DNA from 2 places in the Micromonospora sp. NPDC049374 genome. Region 2 is predicted to be linked to the other one. Evidence: riboswitches for the same ligand, from Rfam matches in the RefSeq annotation. Region 2 holds a riboswitch; the other holds the start of a gene.
The links. Region 2 has a riboswitch for cobalamin ahead of metE (5-methyltetrahydropteroyltriglutamate--homocysteine S-methyltransferase). Riboswitches for the same ligand answer to the same signal wherever they lie in the genome.

Region 1 (6,232 bases), on a different contig from region 2:
GAGAGCTTGCCGATGGTCGGCGCGCTGAGGAACAGGTTCAGCGACTGCGACTGGTCGACGAACGGCGCACGGGCGGCGGCCAGGTCGACAAGCGCCCGCTGCGGCAGCTCCCACGCGGTACGGAACAGCTCCCGCACCTCCTCGGGCAGTTCGGCGATGCCCTGCACCGACCCCTCGGCCCGCTTGATCTGCTCCCGGATCGGCGCCGTCCACAGCCCACGCGCCTTCAGCTCCCGGACCAGGTAGGTGTTGATCTGGAGGAACTCACCGGACATCGTCTCGCGCTTGAACAGGTTGGACACCTGCGGCTCGATGCACTCGTAGCAACCGGCGATCGAGGCGATCGTGGCGGTCGGCGCGATCGCGACAAGCAGCGAGTTGCGCAGGCCGTGACGGGCGATCCGCTCCCGCAGCGCGGCCCACCGCTGCTCCTGCGTCACCTCCGCGCCCCACAGGTCGGGATGCAGCTCACCCATCGCGGCCCGGGTTTCGGCGTACGCCGGGTGTGGGCCGAACCGCTCGGCCAGCCCGGCCGACGTCTCCAGCGCGGTCAGGAAGATCTCCTCCTGTACCCGGGTCGACAGCTCCCGCGCCGGCGCCGAGTCGAACGGCAGCCGCAGGGTGAACAACGCGTCCTGCAGCCCCATCAGGCCGAGCCCGACCGGACGCCAGCGCGGATTCGACACCGCCGTCTGCTCAGCCGGGTAGTAGTTGATGTCGATCACCCGGTCGAGGAACACCACGGCCGTGCGTACCGTCGCGCGCAGCTTCTCCCAGTCGACGCCGTCGGCGGTGACGTGCGCGCCCAGGTTGACCGACCCCAGGTTGCACACGGCCGTCTCGGTGTCGCTGTTGACCTCCAGGATCTCTGTGCACAGGTTCGACAGGTGGATCGTGTTGCCGGGCACACCGGTCTGGTTGGACAGCCGGTTCGCCGCGTCCTTGAACGTCATCCAACCGTTGCCGGTCTGCGCGAGCGTACGCATCATCCGGCCGTACAGGTCGCGGGCCTTCACCGTCCGCACGGCCTTCTTCTCCGCGGCCCGGTACGCCTCGTCGAACGCCTCGCCGAACAGGTCCGGCAGCTCGGGTGCGTCCGACGGGTCGATAAGCGACCAGTCGCCGTCGGCCTCGACCCGGCGCATGAACTCGTCCGGGATCCAGTTGGCCAGATTCAGGTTGTGGGTACGCCGGGACTCCTCGCCGGTGTTGTCCCGCAGCTCCAGGAACTCCTCGATGTCCGGGTGCCACGGCTCCAGGTACACACAGGCCGCGCCCTTGCGGCGGCCACCCTGGTTGACCGCCGCCACCCCGGCGTCGAGCGTCTTGAGGAACGGCACGATGCCGTTGGACCTGCCGTTGGTGCCCCGGATCAACGCGCCCCGGCCCCGGACCCGCGACCAGGAGATGCCGATGCCGCCGGAGAACTTCGACAGCTTCGCCACCTGGTGGTACCGCTCGTAGATCGAGTCGAGTTCGTCGCGCGGCGAGTCGACAAGGAAACACGACGACATCTGGGTGTGCCGGGTTCCCGAGTTGAACAGTGTCGGTGAACTCGGCAGGTACGCCAGGCTCGACATCAGCCGGTAGAACCCGATCGCCTCGCCCGGTGTCTGCGACAGCCCGCAGGCCACCCGCAGGAGCCAGTACTGCGGCGTCTCCACCACCAGGCGGGTCTGCGGATGCCGCAGCAGGTACCGGTCCGCGACGGTGCGCAGTCCGAAGTACTCGAACCGCAGGTCACCGTCGGGGTCGACCGCGTCGTCCAGCTTGCGCGCGTTCCGGGCCACGAACGCGGCTGTCTCGTCCCCGATCAGCCCGAGGCCGTGGGCGTACCGGATGGACTGGCTGAAGCTGGCCACCTGCTGTCCACGGACCTCCTTGTCCACGTACGCGGCCAGCAGCCGCGCCGCCAGCTTCGAGTACTGCGGCTCCGTACCGATCAGTTCGGCGGCCGTCTGGATGGACAGCTTGTCCAGTTCGGCGGTGGTGGCACCGTCGTACAGGCCGCTGATGGTCTTGGTGGCCACCCGCAGCGGATCGACCTCGTCGAGGTCGGCCACCCACCGCTCCACCGCCCGGACGATCTTGTTGACGTCCACCGGTTCCGTGGCGCCGTCGCGCTTGCGGACCTGCATCACCTGCCGGCGCTGCTCCGACACACCTGCGTCGGAGGCCGGCATCTCCCGCACGACCGTCACGTCTCTCTCCTCGCGCCGTCTGCTCAGGGCCTCGGACACGCGGGAGGACGCCACGGGATCCGCGCAGGCGGCACGGCCCGTTCCTGGCGTCGGCCGTCCCACGCGGCCTGCGGCCGCCGCCCACGAGTGCGGGCGGCGTGCTGGCAGGTCTTCGGACTCGTGGGCGTGCTCGCGCGCTCCTACTGGCCGTCGCTTCCCAGGCCGGGGCCCAGTGCTGTGTGACGGCTGTCGTTCCCACTCACCGCTGCGGGGCAGCCCCGGATTCACACCGGGTTCCCTCTTGCCTCGGCCGCCCCGGATGGGCGCCGAACCAGCTACGAGTGACACCATATATGGGCCGCCCTCGAACGCAAGACACCAGATGGTGTGTCGGCGTGTTCCGCAACGGACGTCACATCCGGCTACCCACCCAGCCGCTGGTGCGTAGCAGAACCGCAGCGTCCTCAGTAGGTGCCCAGCGGTTGACCTTGACGCAGGGTCAACCTCTGAAGATGACGGCATGACCACGAACTCCAGTGCGAACGAGGTAACCAAACCGTCCAGGTCGCTCGGCGGCCACGGTAGAAATGGCGAACGCGTCGAGCAGGACGAGCATTCGGTGCGGCATTTCACGGTCCACCACGACGGCGTCACGATCCCGGTGTCTCGCGGCGGACGGGGACGTCCGCTGGTCCTGTGTCCCGGGTTGAACTCGACCCAGGCGGACCTGCACGAGCTGACCGAGTTGCTGCGGCACGACCACGACGTGGTGAGCTTCGACCTGCGCGGCCATGGCCGCGCCTCCGCCGCCGACCGGTACTCCTTCGAGGATTTCCTCAGCGACCTCGCGGCCGTGATGGCGACGCTGGAAAGCCTCGACCCACACTCGGCGCCCCTGCTCGTGGGCTATTCACTGGGTGCGGACCTGGCCGTGCGCTATGCCTCCGAGCATCCTGACACCCTCGCCGCGCTGGTGCTCATCGACGGGGCGAATCCGGTCCCCGAACCGTTCATCACCGAGGCCGACGCGGCGGCGTTTCTCGCGATGTGGAAGGACTTGGCAACGCAGCAGGAATCCTTACGGGGCACCGCCCGCCAAGTGTTGCTCACCGCCCAGGAGATCTTTGACTTGAATGCCGAGATCGATGTGGTTCGGTCCGGGCTACTGCACCGCTACCGGAAGATCGACCGGCCCATCCGCATGATCATGTCGACCTCGATGGCCGGCGACAGCGGCGAAGAACCGGCCCTGCGCCTCAACCACAACTGGCGGGCCGGCGTCGAGCGGCTCGTCCGCGAGCAGCCGCACATCGCCACGTTCTGGCTCGACGCCGACCATCGGCTGGCCTTCACGCACGCCCACGAGATCGCGCAGATCATCCGAACCACCCAGGACGCGACCGGCCAGGCCGACTCCCTCGACCGCGCCGTAGCAGACTGAGGCGATGCTGACCATCGGTGAGCTGGCGTCATACGCCGGTGTGACAGTGCGGGCGGTACGGCATTACCACGCCAAGGGCCTGCTGCCGGAGCCGGAGCGGGACCACTCCGGCTACCGCAGGTACGACGCCACCGCCATGGTCGAGCTCATCAGAATCCGGACCCTCGCCGAGGCCGGGGTCCCGCTCGCCCGGGTACGGGAACTGCTGCAAGCCGACGAGAAGGAGTTCGCCGAGGCGGTCGCGGACATCGACAAGCGGCTACGGGCGGAGATCCGGCAACGGCACCGGCAACGGGAACGGATCGCCCGCCTGACCTCCGGAGACAGCCTGGTGCTGCCCCCGGTGGTGATCGAGCATCTCGACCGGTTGCGGGCCCTCGGGGTCGACGAACGGATCGTTCAAGTCGAGCGCGACGGCTGGATCCCGCTGGCCGCGAGGTCACCGGAACGAGTCCCCGAGTGGATGGCACGCAAGCGGGAGCAGCTCGCCGACCCACAACTCATCGGCTTCTATCTCACCCTGGGTAATGCCCTCGACCGCACCGACGACCCGCAACTGGTCGAGCTGGCCGACGAACTGGCCGCCTACATCACCCGGATGGCCGACGAACGGGGCGACAACTACATCGACGACACCGCCATCGCGCCTCCCCTGGTCACGCTGATGGACGCACTGGCGTTCGACACCGTGCCACCGGCCCGCCGGCTGATCGAGTTGCTCAAGGAGCGAGGCTGGACCGGCTGGACCGAACTCAAACGAGTGGACCCGCCTGCGTAGGCACCCGAAATCCGGCACAAGCCGATACGTCAGCCTGGTTCAGGGACCTGCGATGATCACTGGCGTTGTATTGATCTCGCTGGCAGGCACCGACGGTCAAAGCGGACGCCACATCGCTTCACCTCGGACGCGGCAGTCGTCCTTGTCAGTCTCAGTTGGGCCTGATGTGGGCCAGGCGATTCGCCTCGGCTTGTGGCAGTCCGGACGCCTGGAGTAACTCGCCGACGACAGCGCGCACTCGTGAGACGACAACATTGCCGGAGAACTCGACGCCGTCGGCGCAGGCTTCGTCGAGTTCCTTGATCGCCCGCAATGCGCGCGTTCGCGTCGGGGCTGGCTCCCGGGCGGCGAAGAAGTCGCGGTACAGGAGCCTCAGCGCCTGGCCGGTTTGCTCGATCGACGCGGGAAGGCCGGGCGGTACCGGTTCACCGGCCCGTACGGTCGCTACCGTCCAGTGCACTATGTCGTGGGCACTGGTGTAGGCGTTCTCGAGGTGCTCGGCGGCGTGCTCGTACTGGCGCACAATCCCCAGCCGTCGTCTCCGCCACGGTGAGAGGACCACGACCTGCCGCGCTGCGGCAACCAGGTCCGTCGTCTTTGATCTCTGTTCCCAGGTGGTGGAGAAGCGCTTCAGGGCGTCCTCGGCTTGTTGACGGTCACGGTGGGCCAGGGCCGTAGCGGTAGCGGTCAGTTCACGGGCGAAGGCATCCATTGTCTTACCGGTAGCGCGGTGTAGGACGCGCACCGGGTTGAGCGGCAGAATCAGAAACGCGACGGCGATCGCAACAACGCCACCGACCAGGGCACTTTCCGTTCGCGCCACAGCCAGATCGGGTCCTTGCGCCACCGACGCCAACAGCAGGCCCGTGCCTCCTGCCTGCGCCATCACCCCGCCGCTGCCCCGAAACAAGACAGCCGCGGAGATGGCGATCGCCACGACCACGCCGGTCTGTACCGGCCCTACTCCGATGGCCCGTGTAATCAAATGCGCAACCACTGCCCCGGCGATAACCCCGGCGAGCATTTCGATCGTTCGCCTGATCCGATTACTGAAGGCTCCCGCGATCGTGCCGACCGCTACGGCGGGCGCGAACAACGGCTCCGCGTTGCCCAGCACTTCGCGCGTGATGAACCAAGACAGCTCAGCCGCCACACCAGCCTGCGCCGCGACGATGAAGGACGTGCGAAGTCGTTCGTACGCCTCTCGGCCTTGTCGCCGCACAGTCTCTCGCGGCGCACCTAGCGTCCGGCCACGCACCCCTCAACCTCCGGCTTGCCATCGGCTCCCCACGACATCGTCCTACCGGAACCGAGATCAAGTGCTAGGTACCAACTCTGGCTCTCCGCAGGTTGCGCCGCCACCCACCTGCTGCCGACCAGCGAGGACCGCACCCGCCGGGCCATCGACAAGGCGTTCGGTGAGGACCAGGCCGACGATGACGAGCCGGAAGCCCGTGACGGCCTGGAGACGGCAAGATCGTGGTTCAGCGCTTTCCGCAGGTGCCGGAAGTGCAGGTCACGGCACCTGCGGTCGTCACTTGGCGTTGAAGATATCCCGGCAAGCCCGAGACCTGCGATGACGGCCCGGAAAGGGCCTGTGAGCAAGCGAAACGCCACTCACTGACTGTCAACAACTTTCGGCGTTTGTCGGTGGCGAGTGCCCAAGATGTGCCCACCGACCCCCGCCATTAGGCGGGCCCGGACGCGGAGACTGCAACTCCGGGCGGGCCCTCAGATCGCCCCGTGGAGGCGACCCATGAGCACGATACCGACCCTGCCCGTCTGCGGACGGCCCGCCACGATCCGGATCGAGGCATACGCGCCGCTCGACGG
Region 2 (6,232 bases):
CCTGGCCGGACGGCCGACCTACGTGCTCGTCGCGCGGGGTCAGCTGGTGGTCGAGATGGATTCGGCCGGGCCGGGAGCCGACCCGCGGCAGGTGCTGCGCAAGTTGGGCTACCGACCGTGGAAGCGGGCCGTGGCGTCGCCGGAGCGGCGTCTCGGGGTATATGAAGGCCGCAAGCGTCCGCAGGAGTTGGCCGGTGACGTCCGGAAGTTGGCCGAGCTGGGCATCACCGCCGCGCCACATCTGGTCGTACCGCTCGGGCACATCATCAAGGGCGACGACTATCCATTCGCCACCGCCGCCCTCGGCGACTTCGTGCCGGACGCCGCCAAGGGCAAGCCGGGCATCCCGGCGGTGCGCGTGGCGGTCATCGACACGGGCATCACCCCGGAGGATCGGACCGACAGCTGGCTGGACGCTGTCGTCCGGCGCGCGGACAACACCGAGTCCCTCGACGTACTGCCGGTCACCGACGGCCGTGCGGGGGACGGCCGGCTCGACTGGTCGGCCGGGCACGGGAGCTTCGCCGCCGGCATCGTGCAGCGGGTGGCGCCCCGGTGTGAGGTGGCGGCATACCGGTTCACCCGCAGCGACGGGCTGGGCACCGACGCAGAGGCCGCCGAGGCGATGCTGCGCGCCGTAAAGGAGGCAGCCGCCGACGGCGTACGACTGATCATCAACGCCTCGATCGGCACGCCCGCCGTCGACGGTGTGCCACCGCTGGCCCTACAGAGCGCGGTGCGGATGATCGCGGACCGGTTCCCGGAGGTCCTGATCGTGGCGAGCGCCGGAAACAACGGCAGCGAGGATCCGATGTATCCGGCGGCCTTCGACGGCGTGGTGGCGGTCGGTGCGCTGACCGAGGACCTGCTACCGGCCCCGTTCTCCAGTCACGGCGACTGGGTCGACTGCTCCTGCGTCGGCCTCGGGGTGGTCGCCACCTTCGTGACCGGCACGCTGCCGCCGGTGCCGGACCCGGCGGTAGCCGACTACTCGTTTCCGGCGAACTCCTGGGCGGTCTGGAGCGGGACGTCGTTTTCCGCCCCGCAGATCAGCGGCATGGTCGCCAGGGCCTGCCTGGACGATCCCGGCCTGACTCCCCGTGACGCGCTGGACGCGTTGCTGGCCGGGCGGCGCACAATTCCCGGTTACGGGCGGGTGCTGCGGGTACTGCCGGGTACGCCGGTCTGAGGACCGCAGGTGCCGGCCGGTGTGACGCCGGCCGGCACAGTCAGTCCAGTCTGACCCAGGCCGTGGTGATCGCGTTCCGTCCCGGGCGACGCCAGGTCAGACGCATCAACCCGGCACCGACCGCCTCCACCACGAACCGTCCCTGGTCGTCGGCGTCCACCTGACGGACGGCGTCGACCTCGGGCTGCCGTACCTCGATCCTGGCCGCCCCCGGCGGTTGCAGTTGGCCGAGCAGCCGACGGTACCGGCCGGACCGGCTGACCTCCACCTCGACCGCCTCCGGCTCACCGGTCTCGGTCGGGCCCCCGAACTCGAAGGTGAGCAGCCGTGGGACGGTTCCCCGCTCGCCGGCGCGTACCGCGGTCCCGACCGCGTCCACCGCCGAGTCGGCCACGAGCGTCGCCAGCTCGGTGTCGACCTGGCGCAGACCGAAGCTCTGCTTGGCCAGCTCCACCGCCACGGCCGGCGGCGGGTCCTCCGCCCGGATCAAATCGCCGAGGGGGGCCAGCAGCCGATCGTCCGCGCCCGGCGCTGGCGTCTCCGGCCCCGCGTGCTCGTCGTCCACGATTCCTCCCTCAGTCCTCGGGTTGCCGTCAACCGCTTTTCCTCCTACGAGTCGCGCAGCGCGTCACTGATACCCTCGGCGTCAAGTAGGCCACGCAGTCTTGCCAGGCACCGCCCCCGGATCGGCCCGAGACTGCCCACCGGCATGTCGAGTGCCGCGGCGACCAACTCGTAGGAGACCCGGTCTCCTGCCGGTTCGATCAGCAGGAGTCGCAGGATCTTCTGGCAGCGGACGTCGAGTCGGCCAAACTCGCGCCACAGCCGTGCGTTCCGGTCCGCGATCAGCGCCGGTTGGTCGGCCGACGAGGACGGTCCGCTGAAGCGGTCCAGTAACCGGTCGTCATCCGTGGGCCGGACACGCTTGTTGCGGCGGAGGATACCCAGGCACTCCCGGCGGCAGGTTGTGCCGAGCCAGCCGGGCAGGCGGGCGGGGTCGTGGATGGTGTCGAGGTGCTCAAGTAGTCGCAGCCAGGTGAGTTGAAACGCGTCAGCGGCGTCGGCCGAACTCAGGCCGAAATGCCGGCAGATGGACCAGAGCAGCGGGCTGAACCGGTCGACGAGGTTGTTCCAGGCGACCTGGTCGCCGGAGGCGGCGAGCCGCAGTTGGTGCGCGACGTCATGCTGCACAGCGGGCACCGGTTGCGGCGAACCCGCCCCGGTCTGCCTCTCTCTCATCCGAAGCCTTCCGACGTGCCGGCCGCGCAGCTGTAGGTGGGCGGGCCGGACCCCGGCCGTGCACACGTCGCGGTGAGAGCTGACCAGACCAGCGGATCCTATCGGATGCAGTGAATGGGGAGGTGCGCGAACCGCGGTAGGGCCGGCGGGCGAGCCGGGCCGCGTACCTGCTGCTATGGACGTTTCTCCTGGTCAACTTGGTGATCCTCCAGGTCATGTTCGCCCATCCGAGCCGGCCGGTGCCCAACACCCTGACCGCGATCGGCCGTTACCGCCCGACGGTCGTACCCTGCGGCTGACCGCGAAGGCGATCGGCTCGACCAGCGCCGGGCTGCGGCAGTTGCCGGTGGGCACCCGGGTCTACGCCGAGGGACCGTACGGGGCCCTCACCACCGCCGGCCGTACCCGGGAGAACGCGCTGCTGATCGCTGGCGGCATCGGCATCACTCCGATCCGGGCGTTGCTGGAGGACCCGGAACTGACGGGAGACGTCGTGGTCCTCTACCGAGCCCGCACACCCGCCGACGCGGTGCTGATCGGCGAGCTGCGCAACCTCGTACAGGCCCGGGGTGCCCGCCTGCACCTGCTGACCGGGCGCACCGCCGACGGCAGCCAGCCGTTCAGTCCGGAGAGCCTGCGCGGCCTGGTTCCCGACATCGCCGAACGGGACGTCTACCTGTGCGGCCCCCCGGCGAAACTGCGTGGCGGACCGCAGCGGCCAGCTGCTAGTTTGCCGGCGGCCGTGCGAGAGACCGAGGAGGTGGTACCCGTGAACGTTTCGACATGGGTGCTCCCCCGCGGGGTCACGGTCGGACGATAGGTCGTCCGGGAGCGCCGTTCGCGAGCACTCCCGAAAGGTACGACCATGCGATTCACTACTGAGCAGCGCCTCGATGGCGACGTCCTCGAACGCGAGTTCGCCCTCGGCGAGATCCCCGGCATCCTGTGGACGCCCGCATCCATATCCGCTCCGGTCCCGCTGATCCTGCTCGGCCACCCGCCGCTCGGACTGCGCAGGATGTATCCCCGGCTGGTGGCGCGGGCCTGCCAGGCCGCGGCGGAGGGCTTCGCCGCAGCTGCGATCGAGCTGCCCGGCAGCGGTGACCGGCCCCGTTGGGCCGCCGTCGAGCAGGCCCGCGTCGGCCTGCGCCGGGCGCTGGAGGCCGGCGAGCCGGTCAGCGATGAGATCATCGACGCCCTCGTTCTCCCGCTCGTCGACAAGGCAGTCCCGGAATCGCAGGCCGCCCTGGACGCCCTCCTGTCGCTGCCCGAGATCGGTGGCCCGGTCGGGTACTCGGGTGGCGTGATCTCCGTCGGCATCCGGCTTGCGGTGGTCGAGCCGCGCATCGTGGCCGCCGGTCTCTTCGCCGGGAGTTTCGTGCCGCGCCTCATGTTCGAGCAGGCCCGGCAGGTCACCATTCCGTTGCACGTGCTGTTGCAGTGGGATGACGAAAGCAATGACCGACAGGCGGCCCTGAATCTGTTCGACGCCTTCGGCTCCAAGGAGAAGACGCTGCACGCCAACATGGGCGGACACACAGGTGTTCCCTGGTACGCAGGGGAGGACGCCGGCCGGTTCTTCGCCCGGCACCTACGTTAGCGGGCCTGAGGCGATCCGGGCGAGGCCGAGCAGAGTCAACTCTGCTCGGTGCCGGCGTCCGTAGGTCGGGCACTCCGGACCCCCGTCCCGCGGCGTGGCCCGTACGATGGCGGTGGTGCTGGTTCGTCCCGTCCGGCTGGGTGGGGCGTCGTAAGAGGGAACCCGGTGTGAATCCGGGGCTGCCCCGCAGCGGTGAGTGGGAACGACCGCCGTCAACAGAGCACTGGACCGTGAGGTCTGGGAAGCGACGGCCAGTAGGCGACCTGGTGTCATGCCCGCGAGTCCGAAGACCTGCCAGTGCTGCGCACGCCGCCGGTGTGCGCCGCCGGCGGCCTCTCGGGAGGGCCAGGGCGGAAGCCGGTACCTGAGGTGTACCCGTCTTCCCCTCCCGTGTCCGCCGGACACTGCGAGGGAAGGACCCCCTTGGTGAGTACCGCATTCGGGCAGAGCACCGTGCTCGGCTATCCACGCATCGGCGCCAACCGTGAATTGAAAAAGGCCGTCGAGGCGTACTGGGCCGGCACCATCGACGCCGAGGCTCTGGCCAACACCGCCGCCGGCCTCCGGGCGCAGGTGTGGCGGACGCTGCGCGATGCCCGTCTGGACGCGATCCCGTCGAACACGTTCTCCTACTACGACCAGATGCTCGACACGGCCGTCGCCGTCGGAGCGGTCCCGACCCGGTTCGCTCGGCTGGGCCTGTCCGCGCTGGACAGCTACTTCGCCATGGCCCGCGGGGTGGATGCCGAGCCGGCGCTGGAGCTGACGAAGTGGTTCGACACCAACTACCACTACCTGGTGCCGGAGATCGCCGCGGACACCGTGTTCACCGCCAACCCGGTGAAAGCGTTGGACGAGTACGTCGAGGCCCGTGACCTGGGTGTCATCACCCGGCCGGTGTTCGTCGGCCCGGCCACGTTCCTGCTGCTGGCCAAGGGGGACGATCCGTTCGCCCGGCTCGACGACCTGGTCGAGACGTACGCCCGGATTCTCGCCGCCCTGGCGGATGTGGGTGTCGGCTGGGTGCAGCTGGACGAGCCGGCCTACGTCACCGACCGCAGCCCGGCCGAGATCGATGCACTGCGTCGCGCCTACACCAGGCTCGGTGAACTCGCACACCGACCGCGGATCTTCGTGGCGACCTACTTCGGTGACCTCGGCGACGCGCTTCCGGCCCTGCTGGACACCCCGGTCGAAGCCGTCGGCCTGGACCTGGTCGCCGGACCGGGCAACCTTCACCGGCTCGCCGCCGCCGGACCGCTGGGCGGCAAGACCATCGTCGCCGGTCTGGTCGACGGCCGTAACGTCTGGCGTACCGACCTGCGGGCGGCCGTGACGGCCGGCGCGACGGTCGCCGGCCTGGCCGATCACGTCGCCGTGTCCTCGTCCTGCTCGCTGCTGCACGTGCCGGTCGACGTGTCCGCCGAGACCCACCTCGACCCCCGGTTGTCCGAGCGGTTGGCGTTCGCCCGGCAGAAGGTCGACGAGATCGTCGTGCTCGGCCGCGCGCTGCGCGACGGCACCACCGCGCTACCCGCGCCCCTGCCGCCCACCCCGGCCGACTGGCGTCACGACGACGTACGCGGTCGGCTGGCCGCCCTGCGCCCCACCGACCGGCAGCGTGGTGAATACCCCACCCGGGCCGCCCGCCAGCAGGAACGACTCAGCCTGCCGGAACTGCCGACCACGACGATCGGGTCGTTCCCGCAGACCGCCGAGCTGCGCAAGGCCCGCGCCGCGCACCGGGCCGGCAGCCTCGACGACGCCGGCTACGCGTCGCGGATGCGCGCGGAGGTGGAGCACGTCATCCGGTTGCAGGAACAGCTGGGCCTGGACGTGCTCGTGCACGGTGAACCGGAACGCAACGACATGGTGCAGTACTTCGGCGAGCAACTCGACGGCTTCGCCGCCACGCAGCATGGCTGGGTGCAGTCCTACGGCTCCCGCTGCGTACGCCCGCCGATCATCTACGGCGACGTGTCCCGCCGGGCACCGATGACCGTGGAATGGTCCACCTACGCGCAGTCGCTGACCAGCAGACCGGTCAAGGGCATGCTCACCGGCCCGGTCACCATCCTGGCCTGGTCGTTCGTCCGCACCGACCAACCCCTCGCGGACACCGCCGACCAGGTCGCGCTCGCCCTACGCGATGAGTGCCGTGACCTGGAGGGCGCCGGGGTCCGGGTCATCCAGGTCGACGAACC

Region 1: it holds a riboswitch for cobalamin, as region 2 does, so the genes downstream of both, AB0J93_RS24990 (ribonucleoside-diphosphate reductase subunit alpha) here and metE (5-methyltetrahydropteroyltriglutamate--homocysteine S-methyltransferase) in region 2, are expected to answer to the same signal.

Annotation. Positions count from the first base shown of each region.
Region 1 covers NZ_JBFAQH010000017.1:106,979-113,210, forward strand. Annotated here, with positions in the region: gene AB0J93_RS24990 (ribonucleoside-diphosphate reductase subunit alpha) at 1-2,183, opposite strand, end outside; cobalamin riboswitch at 2,326-2,531, opposite strand; gene AB0J93_RS24995 (alpha/beta hydrolase) at 2,701-3,621, shown strand; gene AB0J93_RS25000 (MerR family transcriptional regulator) at 3,626-4,399, shown strand; gene AB0J93_RS25005 (FUSC family protein) at 4,551-5,552, opposite strand.
Region 2 covers NZ_JBFAQH010000004.1:314,783-321,014, reverse strand. Annotated here, with positions in the region: gene AB0J93_RS09810 (S8/S53 family peptidase) at 1-1,189, shown strand, start outside; gene AB0J93_RS09805 (hypothetical protein) at 1,230-1,754, opposite strand; gene AB0J93_RS09800 (sigma-70 family RNA polymerase sigma factor) at 1,799-2,380, opposite strand; gene AB0J93_RS09795 (hypothetical protein) at 2,775-3,248, shown strand; gene AB0J93_RS09790 (alpha/beta hydrolase) at 3,294-4,028, shown strand; cobalamin riboswitch at 4,131-4,342, shown strand; gene metE (5-methyltetrahydropteroyltriglutamate--homocysteine S-methyltransferase) at 4,455-6,232, shown strand, end outside.